Regions from separate parts of the Serpentinimonas raichei genome, predicted to be linked through region 3. Evidence: predicted binding sites of a transcription regulator. Region 3 holds the regulator's gene; each other region holds the start of a gene.
The links. Region 3 encodes FNR, which switches genes on or off when oxygen is low (the NO sensors DNR and NnrR bind a similar motif). Its sites were predicted from a motif close to TTGATNNNNATCAA; they were not measured.

Region 1: a site for FNR is predicted at 1,786-1,799, ahead of SRAA_RS08145 (DUF3149 domain-containing protein). Genes of this name have one in related genera too.
Region 2: a site for FNR is predicted at 2,175-2,188, ahead of SRAA_RS11800 (TraR/DksA family transcriptional regulator). Genes of this name have one in related genera too.

What each region holds. Positions count from the first base shown of each region.
Region 1 covers NZ_AP014568.1:1,741,376-1,744,268, forward strand. The annotation lists gene pdxA (4-hydroxythreonine-4-phosphate dehydrogenase PdxA) at 1-453, opposite strand, end outside; gene SRAA_RS08140 (Nif3-like dinuclear metal center hexameric protein) at 629-1,435, opposite strand; gene SRAA_RS08145 (DUF3149 domain-containing protein) at 1,523-1,720, opposite strand; gene SRAA_RS08150 (S1C family serine protease) at 1,829-2,893, shown strand, end outside.
Region 2 covers NZ_AP014568.1:2,538,828-2,541,720, forward strand. The annotation lists gene SRAA_RS11785 (helicase HerA-like domain-containing protein) at 1-511, shown strand, start outside; gene SRAA_RS11790 (BTH_I0359 family protein) at 521-850, opposite strand; gene SRAA_RS11795 (DUF3108 domain-containing protein) at 950-1,729, opposite strand; gene SRAA_RS11800 (TraR/DksA family transcriptional regulator) at 1,735-2,118, opposite strand; gene SRAA_RS11805 (PhaM family polyhydroxyalkanoate granule multifunctional regulatory protein) at 2,272-2,893, shown strand, end outside; gene tgt (tRNA guanosine(34) transglycosylase Tgt) at 2,870-2,893, opposite strand, start outside.
Region 3 covers NZ_AP014568.1:903,794-906,686, forward strand. The annotation lists gene ccoG (cytochrome c oxidase accessory protein CcoG) at 1-734, shown strand, start outside; gene SRAA_RS04280 (hypothetical protein) at 916-1,104, shown strand; gene fnr (fumarate/nitrate reduction transcriptional regulator Fnr) at 1,114-1,869, opposite strand; gene hemN (oxygen-independent coproporphyrinogen III oxidase) at 2,020-2,893, shown strand, end outside.

The DNA.
Region 1 (2,893 bases), 840 kb from region 3:
TAGGTGCGCCGCGGTGAGCGCCTGCAGCAGCTCGGTGTGGCCGGGGTAAGCCACGCCGGCGGCGTGCCACGCCCCTTTGTGAATGGGGGCCGTGACCAGCGCGGCGGCTTCACCCTGCAAAACCGCTTGGGTGGCCCGCTCGATGGCCGCATGGGCCGCGCGCCCGGCCACGGCGCTGACTTGGCCCAGCGGCGGCAACTCGGCCATAGGCGGCAAGGCCAGCAGCGGCAGGCAGCGCGGTGGCAACCCGGCGGCCTGCTGCCAGTGCTCGAGCGGCGCCAGCGCCAGCAGGCCGCCGGTCAGGGCCGTGGCGCGGCGCATCACGGCCAAGTCGGCCACCACCACGCAGCGGCTGGACCAATCGGGCCGCAAGCGAAACACCTGCGCAATCAGCTCCGGCCCGACGCCGGCCGGGTCGCCCATAGAAATGGCGATCGGGCGTGAACCGATCATCCCAGATTGTCCATTGGGGTTTGGAGGGCAGGCGGATGCAGGGGCGAGGCAGTTTTGCCCTGACTGAGGCGTCCATAGCCAGTGCTATGGACAACGAAGAAGGGCGAAAATGGGCGCCCCTGCGCCGCTTGCACCCAAACAGCACCAGTAGGTGCGCCCAATGGACAATCTGGGATCATGCGGGGCTGTCGACGTCAATGAACTGGTGCGTCAGGCCCAACTCGGCCGCCACCGCCGCCCCCAGTGCGGGCGCGCCGTAGCGCTCGGTGGCGTGGTGGCCACAGGCCAAGTAGGCCACGCCGCATTCGCGCGCCAGATGGGTTTGGGGCTCCGAGAGTTCACCGGTGATGAAGGCATCGACCCCAGCGGCGATGGCGGCCTCGAAATAATCTTGCGCGCCGCCGCTGCACCAGCCTATGCGCCGCAAGGGCCGCTCGGGGGCGTCGATGAGCGTCACCGCACGCCCCAAGCGCTGTTGCACATGCATCGCCAGCGTGCGGGCGTCGGGGCAATCGGTGTGGCCCACGAAACCCAAATCTTGCTCGCCAAAACGGCCCCAGCCATCGGCCAATGGGGTAAAGCCCAAGCGCTGCGCCAATTGGGCGTTGTTGCCTAGGCTGGGGTGGGCATCGAGCGGCAGGTGGTAGGCCAGCAGATTCACGTCGTGCGCCAGCAACAGCGCCAGGCGCTGCTTCATCCAGCCGGTGACGCAGGCGCTCTGGCCGCGCCAGAACAGGCCGTGATGCACCAAAATGGCATCGGCCCCGGCCTCGATGGCGCGCTCGATCAACTCGCGGCTGGCGGTGACACCGCTGACCAGATGCCGCACCCGCGCCCGACCCTCGACCTGGAGGCCGTTGGGGCCGTAGTCTTTGAAGCGCTCGGGTTGCAGCGTGGCATCGAGGTGGCGCAGCAGCACGCGGGTTTCGACCGCTGGCGAAGCGGGGGGGGATGCAGGGGATGCGGCAATAGAAGTTGGCATGGCGCAGACTCACCGGACACTAAACGTGTCCGATTGTCGCACTCCCCGCAGCGCGGCAATGAACCGCAGCAACGGGCTCAAGCGGACTCAGGCTTGGCCCGAGGGGCGACCTTGGGGACTTTGTTTCTGACCCAGCTTTTGGCGCTGTTTTTCTTCGCGATCCGACTCGTCTATCTTGGTGAGAAAATAACGCAAGAACCAAGCCATTAAGACGATCACGCTGAGGATCGTGACGATGCTCAGCACACCGTAGGTGGTGGAAAACAATTCAATCCAAGCGTCCATGACCTCTCCAATCGTGTGTATATTATCTGTGTGTCGCATTAAACACCAGTTTTGTGGCAAGCATTTTGACGCAGGTCAAATGGCCTGCGCATCGGGCGGCGCACAACCATGAAGCGCTACTGGCTGCTGTTCTCTCAGACCGTGACGGTGCTGCTGGCGGCATGGTTCGTGGTGGCCACCTTGCAGCCGCAGTGGCTGCAGCGCCCGGTGCTGATTCGCACCGTGCCGCTGATCGAGGCCCCCGCTGCCGCACGCAGCGAGGCAGTGGCCGCTGCCAGCTTGAGCATGGCCGCGCAGGCGGCTGCCCCGGCGGTGGTGAGCATCAGCGCGCGCCAAGCCCCGCGGGAGCACCCGCATGCCAACGACCCGTGGTTTCGCTTTGGCGACCAGGTTCCGCGCACGCCACAAACCGGGCTCGGCTCCGGGGTGATCATCAGCAGCGCCGGCCACGTGCTGACCAACCACCACGTGATCGAGGGCGCCGAGGAAATCGAGGTTCAACTCAGCGACGGCCGCCAAGCGCTGGCGCGGGTGGTGGGAACCGACCCGGACACCGACCTGGCGGTGCTGCAAATCGATCTGCCCCATCTGCCGGTGGCGGTGCTGGGCGACTCCGATGCGCTGCGCGTGGGCGATGCGGTGCTGGCCATCGGCAACCCCTTCGGCGTCGGCCAGACCGTCACCGGGGGCATCGTCAGCGCCCTGGGGCGCACGCAACTGGGCATCAACATTTTCGAGAACTTCATCCAGACCGACGCCGCCATCAACCCCGGCAACTCGGGTGGCGCGCTGGTGGATGTGCAAGGGCATTTGATCGGCATCAACACCGCCATCTTTACGCGCTCGGGTGGCTTCATGGGCATCGGTTTTGCCATTCCCACTTCCACGGCGCGCCAGGTGCTGGAGGCGATCGTGCGCGATGGCGCCGTGACGCGCGGCTGGATCGGGGTCGAGCCGCAAGCGCTCACGCCCGAACTGGCGCAGCATTTTGGCCTGCGGCGCGATCGTGGCGTGATCATCATCGGGGTGCTGCGCAACGCCCCGGCGGCACAGGCCGGGATACGGCCGGGCGATGTGGTGGTGAGCGTGGCTGGGCAGCCGGTAGCCGATGTGGCGACCTTGCTGGCGACGGTGGCGGCTTTGCCGCCGGGGCAGGCCACGCAGATGCAAATC
Region 2 (2,893 bases), 940 kb from region 3:
CATCCAGCATGCGCTGCGCGCCTTCACCCCACGCGACCAAAAAGCGGTGCGCGCCACCGCCCAGACCATGCGCCCCAAGGCGGGGCTGGACATCGAAGCCGCCATCACCGAGCTGGCGGTGGGCGAGGCGCTGGTGAGCCTGCTCGACGCCAAGGGGCGCCCCTGCGAAACCGAGCGCGCCTACGTGCTGCCGCCGGGCAGCCAGCTCGGCCCGATCACGCCGGCGCAGCGCCTGGCCTTGCGGCAAAACTCCCTGGTGGCAGGGGTTTATGAAAAGGTGCTGGACCGCGAGAGCGCCTACGAGCTGCTGCGCCAGCACGCGCAGACGGCGGCAACCGGTGCTGTGGTGGGGGCAGCCAACCGAGCCGCTCCGGGCGCTGCAGCCCGCCAAAGCCCCGGGCTGCTGCAAACCGTGGCGCAAACGGCGTTGCGCGCCGCAGCCAGTTCGGTGGGGCGGCAACTGGTGCGCGGGGTGCTGGGCGGCTTGCTCGGGGGTGGTCGGCGGCGCTAAGGCCAAGCCTCAGTGCACCGCGACGGGTGTTTGGGCCAAGGTGGCGTACCCTTCCAAGGTGTCTTCCACTTCCTCTTGCGTGGGGGCGTCGCGCTGCCACGTGTGAATCTGCTGCTGGAACAACTCGGCCCATGAGCCGTCAAGGTAGACTTCCTTGCCGGAGCGCTTGTCGACGATCTCAAAGCCGTGGCGCGGCATCTGGTGCGCGGTGGGGGCATGGACAGCCCCTGCTGTTTGCCCATCCGGATCCGCTGGCGCGAGCACCTGCGGCCGCACCGCATCGGCATGCGCCAAAATGTGGACCACCACAAAGGTGTCGGAGTCGTAGAGGGTTTGCATAGATGTACTGTGCGCCGAATCGGGAAACCCTGCAAGTCCGCGGGTTGCGGCCGTGTCAGAAGCCTCCTTGCAAATTAGATGGGGCCTCAGCGCGTTGGTTCAAGCCGTGGGCAGTCGAAGCAGGCGCTGGTCGGCCCAATCGCCGTCCGGCTCTTGCAACAAGATGCGCACCGGCAGGTAATGCACCGCTTCGGCCAGCCACAGGCTCAGGCGGGTGTCGTCGGGCTGCGTGTCGTGACGTTCCAGCCGCCAAGCCGACAGGGGGCCGGCAGGGGTTTCGATTTGTTCCAGCGCGCGCAGGCGCAGCGTCCAAGGCTGCACCCCGGAGGGGCCCAGCACGGGCACGCTCCACACCGTGTCCAGTACCGGTGTCTGGCGTTGCAGCCGGCGCGCGAGCTCGAAAAACAAACTGACCCGGTCTTGGGTGCCGGTTTGCAAGGGGCCGACGCGCTCGGCCTCGGAGTCGCGCTGGTGCCGATAGCGCAGCGCCGCCCAATCGAGATCGAAACGGCGTGTGCGCCGGGTTTGGTCGCTGAACTCGGTCGGCTGCAAGCCATCGGGCAGCAGCCGACCGCGCGAACGCTGGGTGCGCCCTCCCACCAAGGGCAAGCGCATCTGCAAGCTGGCCTCGTACTGGCCGCTGCGCATGAGCCACTGCAGTTGGCCACTGGCGCGCACCGGCATGCCACTGATGCGCGCACCCACTTCGTAGTCGAGCGCCAAACGTTCAGGCCAAGCGTAGGCCCCGCGATGGCCTGAAGGGGCGGTTGGGTTGCCGTGCGCCATGCCGCTCCACGCAGCGCCCAAAGCCAACGCCGCCAGCAGGCACTGGCGCCGGGTGGGCTGGCCAGTCGGGCGTTGGGTGGGGTCGGTGTGCACGGCGCTTACATCGAAGGGTGGGTCTCGCCACGGGCCTGCTCAAACTGGCCTTGGCAAACCACGCAGCGCTCTGCGGTCGGGTTGGCGTGCAGGCGAGCCGTCGGAATATCGACCCCGCAGGCCGTGCACAGGCCGTAGCTACCGGCCGCGATGCGCTTGAGGGCTGCGTCGATGGCGGTGAGGGCATCGGTCTCGCGCGCGTCGATCGACATGGCCAGATCGCGTTCGGCCTCGTTTTGCGCCCGGTCGCCGCTTTGCACGTCGTGCCGGTCTGGCGCCGCTTCGGCACGGCCGATCTTGCCGCCACGCTGGACGCGCAGTTGCGCAATCAACTCGGTGCGCATGTGTTGCAACTGAAGCGCGAAGGTGTCGGAAATGTTCTGGCTCATGGTTCGGTCTCCTGCTTGATGGATTTCATTGTGAGGCAAAACGCAGCACAACGGCTTTGATCCCGGTCAATCTCTGGCGCCAGATGGGCCAGGATGCACACGAAGGCGCCAAGCTGTGGCATGCTGCAGGCTGGCCACCACGAGGAGCACCGCATGACACAACCCGAAGCCTTTGAATTTGCCCGCACCTTACCGGGCTTTGAGTTTTTGAGCAATCTGGGCCGCCAAAGTGCCGCCAGTGCCGCTGGTTTGGGCAGCGCAGCCAGCGCCGTGCCGGGCCTGCCCCCCATGAGCCACTGGATTGCCCCGGTGTTCGACCCCGAGGAGTTGGATAAGCGCATCCAAGACTTGCGCACGGTGCATTTCTGGCTCGACCAGAACACCAAGGCGCTGGCGGCCACCATCCAGGCGCTGGAGTTGCAAAAAATGACGCTGCTCACGCTCAAAAGCATGAATGTGAGCATGCAGGAAATGGCCGATGCGTTCACGGTCAAGCCGTCTGCACCCGAAGCCCCTGCCGCCGCAGCCCAAGCGCCGGGGTCGAGCGATGCCGCGCCCCCCGCCGTCGATCCCATGCAGTGGTGGAGCGCCCTGACCGAGCAGTTTCAGACCATCGCCAACGGGGCGCTGCGCGACATGTCCGAGCACGCCAGCCGCGCCGCCGAGCAGATGGCGCACAGCGTGCAAGCCGGCACCGAAGCCATGGCCAGCGCGCAAGCGGCGGCGGCCAAAGCCGAGGCCGCTGCCGACGCTACACCCCGCGCGAGCGATCCGC
Region 3 (2,893 bases):
GCGCGATGTTCGACAAAGACACCCTGATCGTTACCTACGACGCCCAGCGCGGCGAGCCCCGCGGTTCCCGCTCGCGCACCGCCGATTTGGCTGCACTCAACTTGGGCTCCTGTGTCGATTGCACCCTGTGCGTGCAGGTCTGCCCCACGGGTATAGACATTCGCAATGGCCTGCAGTATGAGTGCATAGGCTGCGGCGCCTGCGCCGATGTCTGCGACGAAGTGATGGACAAGGTTGGCTACCCCAAGGGTCTGGTGCGCTTTACCACGCAGAACGGCCTTGAGCAGGGTTGGAGCGCAGCCCAGATGTGGCGCCGGGTGATGCGGCCGCGGGTGTTGATCTACAGCGCCATTTTGCTGCTCATTACACTGGCCTTGTTCACCAGCCTGTATTTGCGCACCCCTCTAAAAATCGATGTGACCCGAGATTCCAGCGTCATGTCGCGCGTGGTGGGGCAGGGTTACATCGAAAATGTGTATCGCTTGCGTGTGCTCAATGCCACCGAGCAGGTGCAGCACTACCGCATCTCGGTGCAGGGTCTGCCCGGTTTGCTGATCGACTCCGAGTCCCGCTTCAGCCTAGAGCCCACTGGTGCACGCGCCATGGCGCTGACGCTGCGCTTGCCGCCAGGCAGCAGCCCAGCCGGGGCGCATCCGATTCGCATCGAGGTGCAGGCCGAGGGCAACCCAGACTTGCGCGTCGGCACGGATTCGATCTTCATGGTGCCGCGCTGAATGGCCTAGTGTGGCGATCGCCCATCGCTTGTGCCAGCTTGCATTTTTCACTACACTGTCCCCTATCATGACTCAAGCCACCCTCCCAGCAGCCGCCAAGCCAAAACGCCCTTGGTACCGCGAACCCTTCTGCTGGCTGGTCTTCGGGCTTCCTGCTACCTCGGTGGTCACTTCTTTGACCATGGTTAGCATTGCAGTCAACGACCGCGACCCGGTGCTGGATCGAAATGTGCCAATGGTGCGCATCGATCCGCAGAGGGTGCAACACCTCACGCCGGAGCAGCGGGCCATTTACGAAGCCAGCTTGCGCCCGGCGCGCGAGGCGCGCAACCACGCGGCCAGCCCAGAAATGCCGCCGCCGCGCCCCTGACAAGGGGATTCAGGAGGCTGAAATATTTCTCTCAGCCTTTGCATTGCCAGCGGCCGCATGCGGGTTGGCCAGCGCTTCCAAACCCTGAGTGTCTTTGATCAACACATAGCGCTGCTTGACTTCGATGATGTCGTCGTCCATGAAGCGCGAGAAGGTGCGGCTGACCGTCTCGAGCTTCATGCCCAGGTAGCTGCCGATTTCTTCGCGCGTCATGCGCAAAACCAGTTCGGATTGCGAGAAACCGCGCGCGTGCAGGCGCTGCACCAGGTTGAGCAAAAAGGCCGCCAGCCGCTCCTCGGCGCGCATGGTGCCCAGCAGCAGCATCACGCTCTGGTCGCGCACAATCTCGCGGCTCATGATCTTGTGCACGTGGTGCTGCAAGGCGCTGAACTCGCGCGAGAGCTGCTCGATTTTGTCAAAGGGCAGCACGCAGACTTCGGCGTCTTCGAGCGCCACCGCGTCGCAGGCGTGTTGGTCGTGCACGATACCGTCCATGCCGATGATCTCACCCATCATCTGAAAACCGGTGACCTGATCGCGCCCATCGATGCTGGTGACGCAGGTCTTGAAAAAGCCCGAGCGCACCGCATACAGGGCCGTAAACGGTTCGCCGATAGTAAACAGGGCGGCGCCCCGCTTGACGCGGCGTCGGTTCGACACCACGTCTTCAAGGCGCACCATCTCGGGCGCGCTCAAGCCCATCGGCAGGCACAGCTCGCGCAGGTTGCAACTGGAGCAGGCAACTTTGAGGCTCTGAATATCCATAGAAACGCAGCTAGACAAGCCTTGAGCTTAACCTAAGTGAGGCGGTGGACTGGCGTGCTTGGAAAAGGCGGAAAAATGCCCCTGCTTTGACTCATGTCAAGGGTATTTGGCGCGCGCTGGTGCATAGTTCACCCTTAGGAGAGCCATTTTGTGAAACATGTGATCGACGACGGGTTGCTGCGGCGCTTTGATGTGCCCGGCCCCCGGTACACCTCATATCCCACCGCCGATCGCTTTGTCGAGGCTTTTGGCGAGGCGGATTACGCCTTGGCGCTGCAACAGCGTCGATCTGGCGGCTCCTTGGCCTTGCCGCTGTCGATCTATGTCCACATTCCCTTTTGCGAGTCGCTGTGCTACTACTGCGCCTGCAACAAGGTCATCACCAAGCACCACAGCAAGTCGGCCGAGTACCTGCGTTACCTCACGCGCGAGCTCGAAATGCAGGCCCAGCATCTGGGGCAGGGGCACGCCGTGTCGCAGATGCACCTGGGCGGCGGCACCCCGACCTTTATGAACGACGAGGAACTGGCCGACCTGATGGCCATGGTGCAGCGACACTTCACGCTGGTGCCGGGGGGCGAATACTCGATCGAGGTCGATCCGCGCACCGTCACGCCGCAGCGGCTGGAGCATTTGCACCGACTGGGATTCAACCGCCTGAGCTTTGGGGTGCAGGATTTCGACCCCACCGTGCAAAAGGCGGTGCACCGCATCCAGCCCGCCGAGCAGGTGTTCGAGCTGGTGGCGGCGGCGCGGCGCATCGGTTTCGAGTCGGTCAACGTCGATCTGATCTACGGGCTGCCGCAGCAAACGCCCGAGTCTTTCCGCCACACGCTGGAGCGCGTGCGCGAGCTGCGCCCGGATCGCATCGCGCTCTACGCCTACGCGCACTTGCCGGCGCGCTTCAAGCCGCAGCGGCGCATCGTCACCGCCGAACTGCCGCCCGCAGCCGACAAGCTGGCCATGCTCTCGATCTCGCTCGATGTATTCAACCAGGCAGGTTATGTGTATGTGGGGATGGACC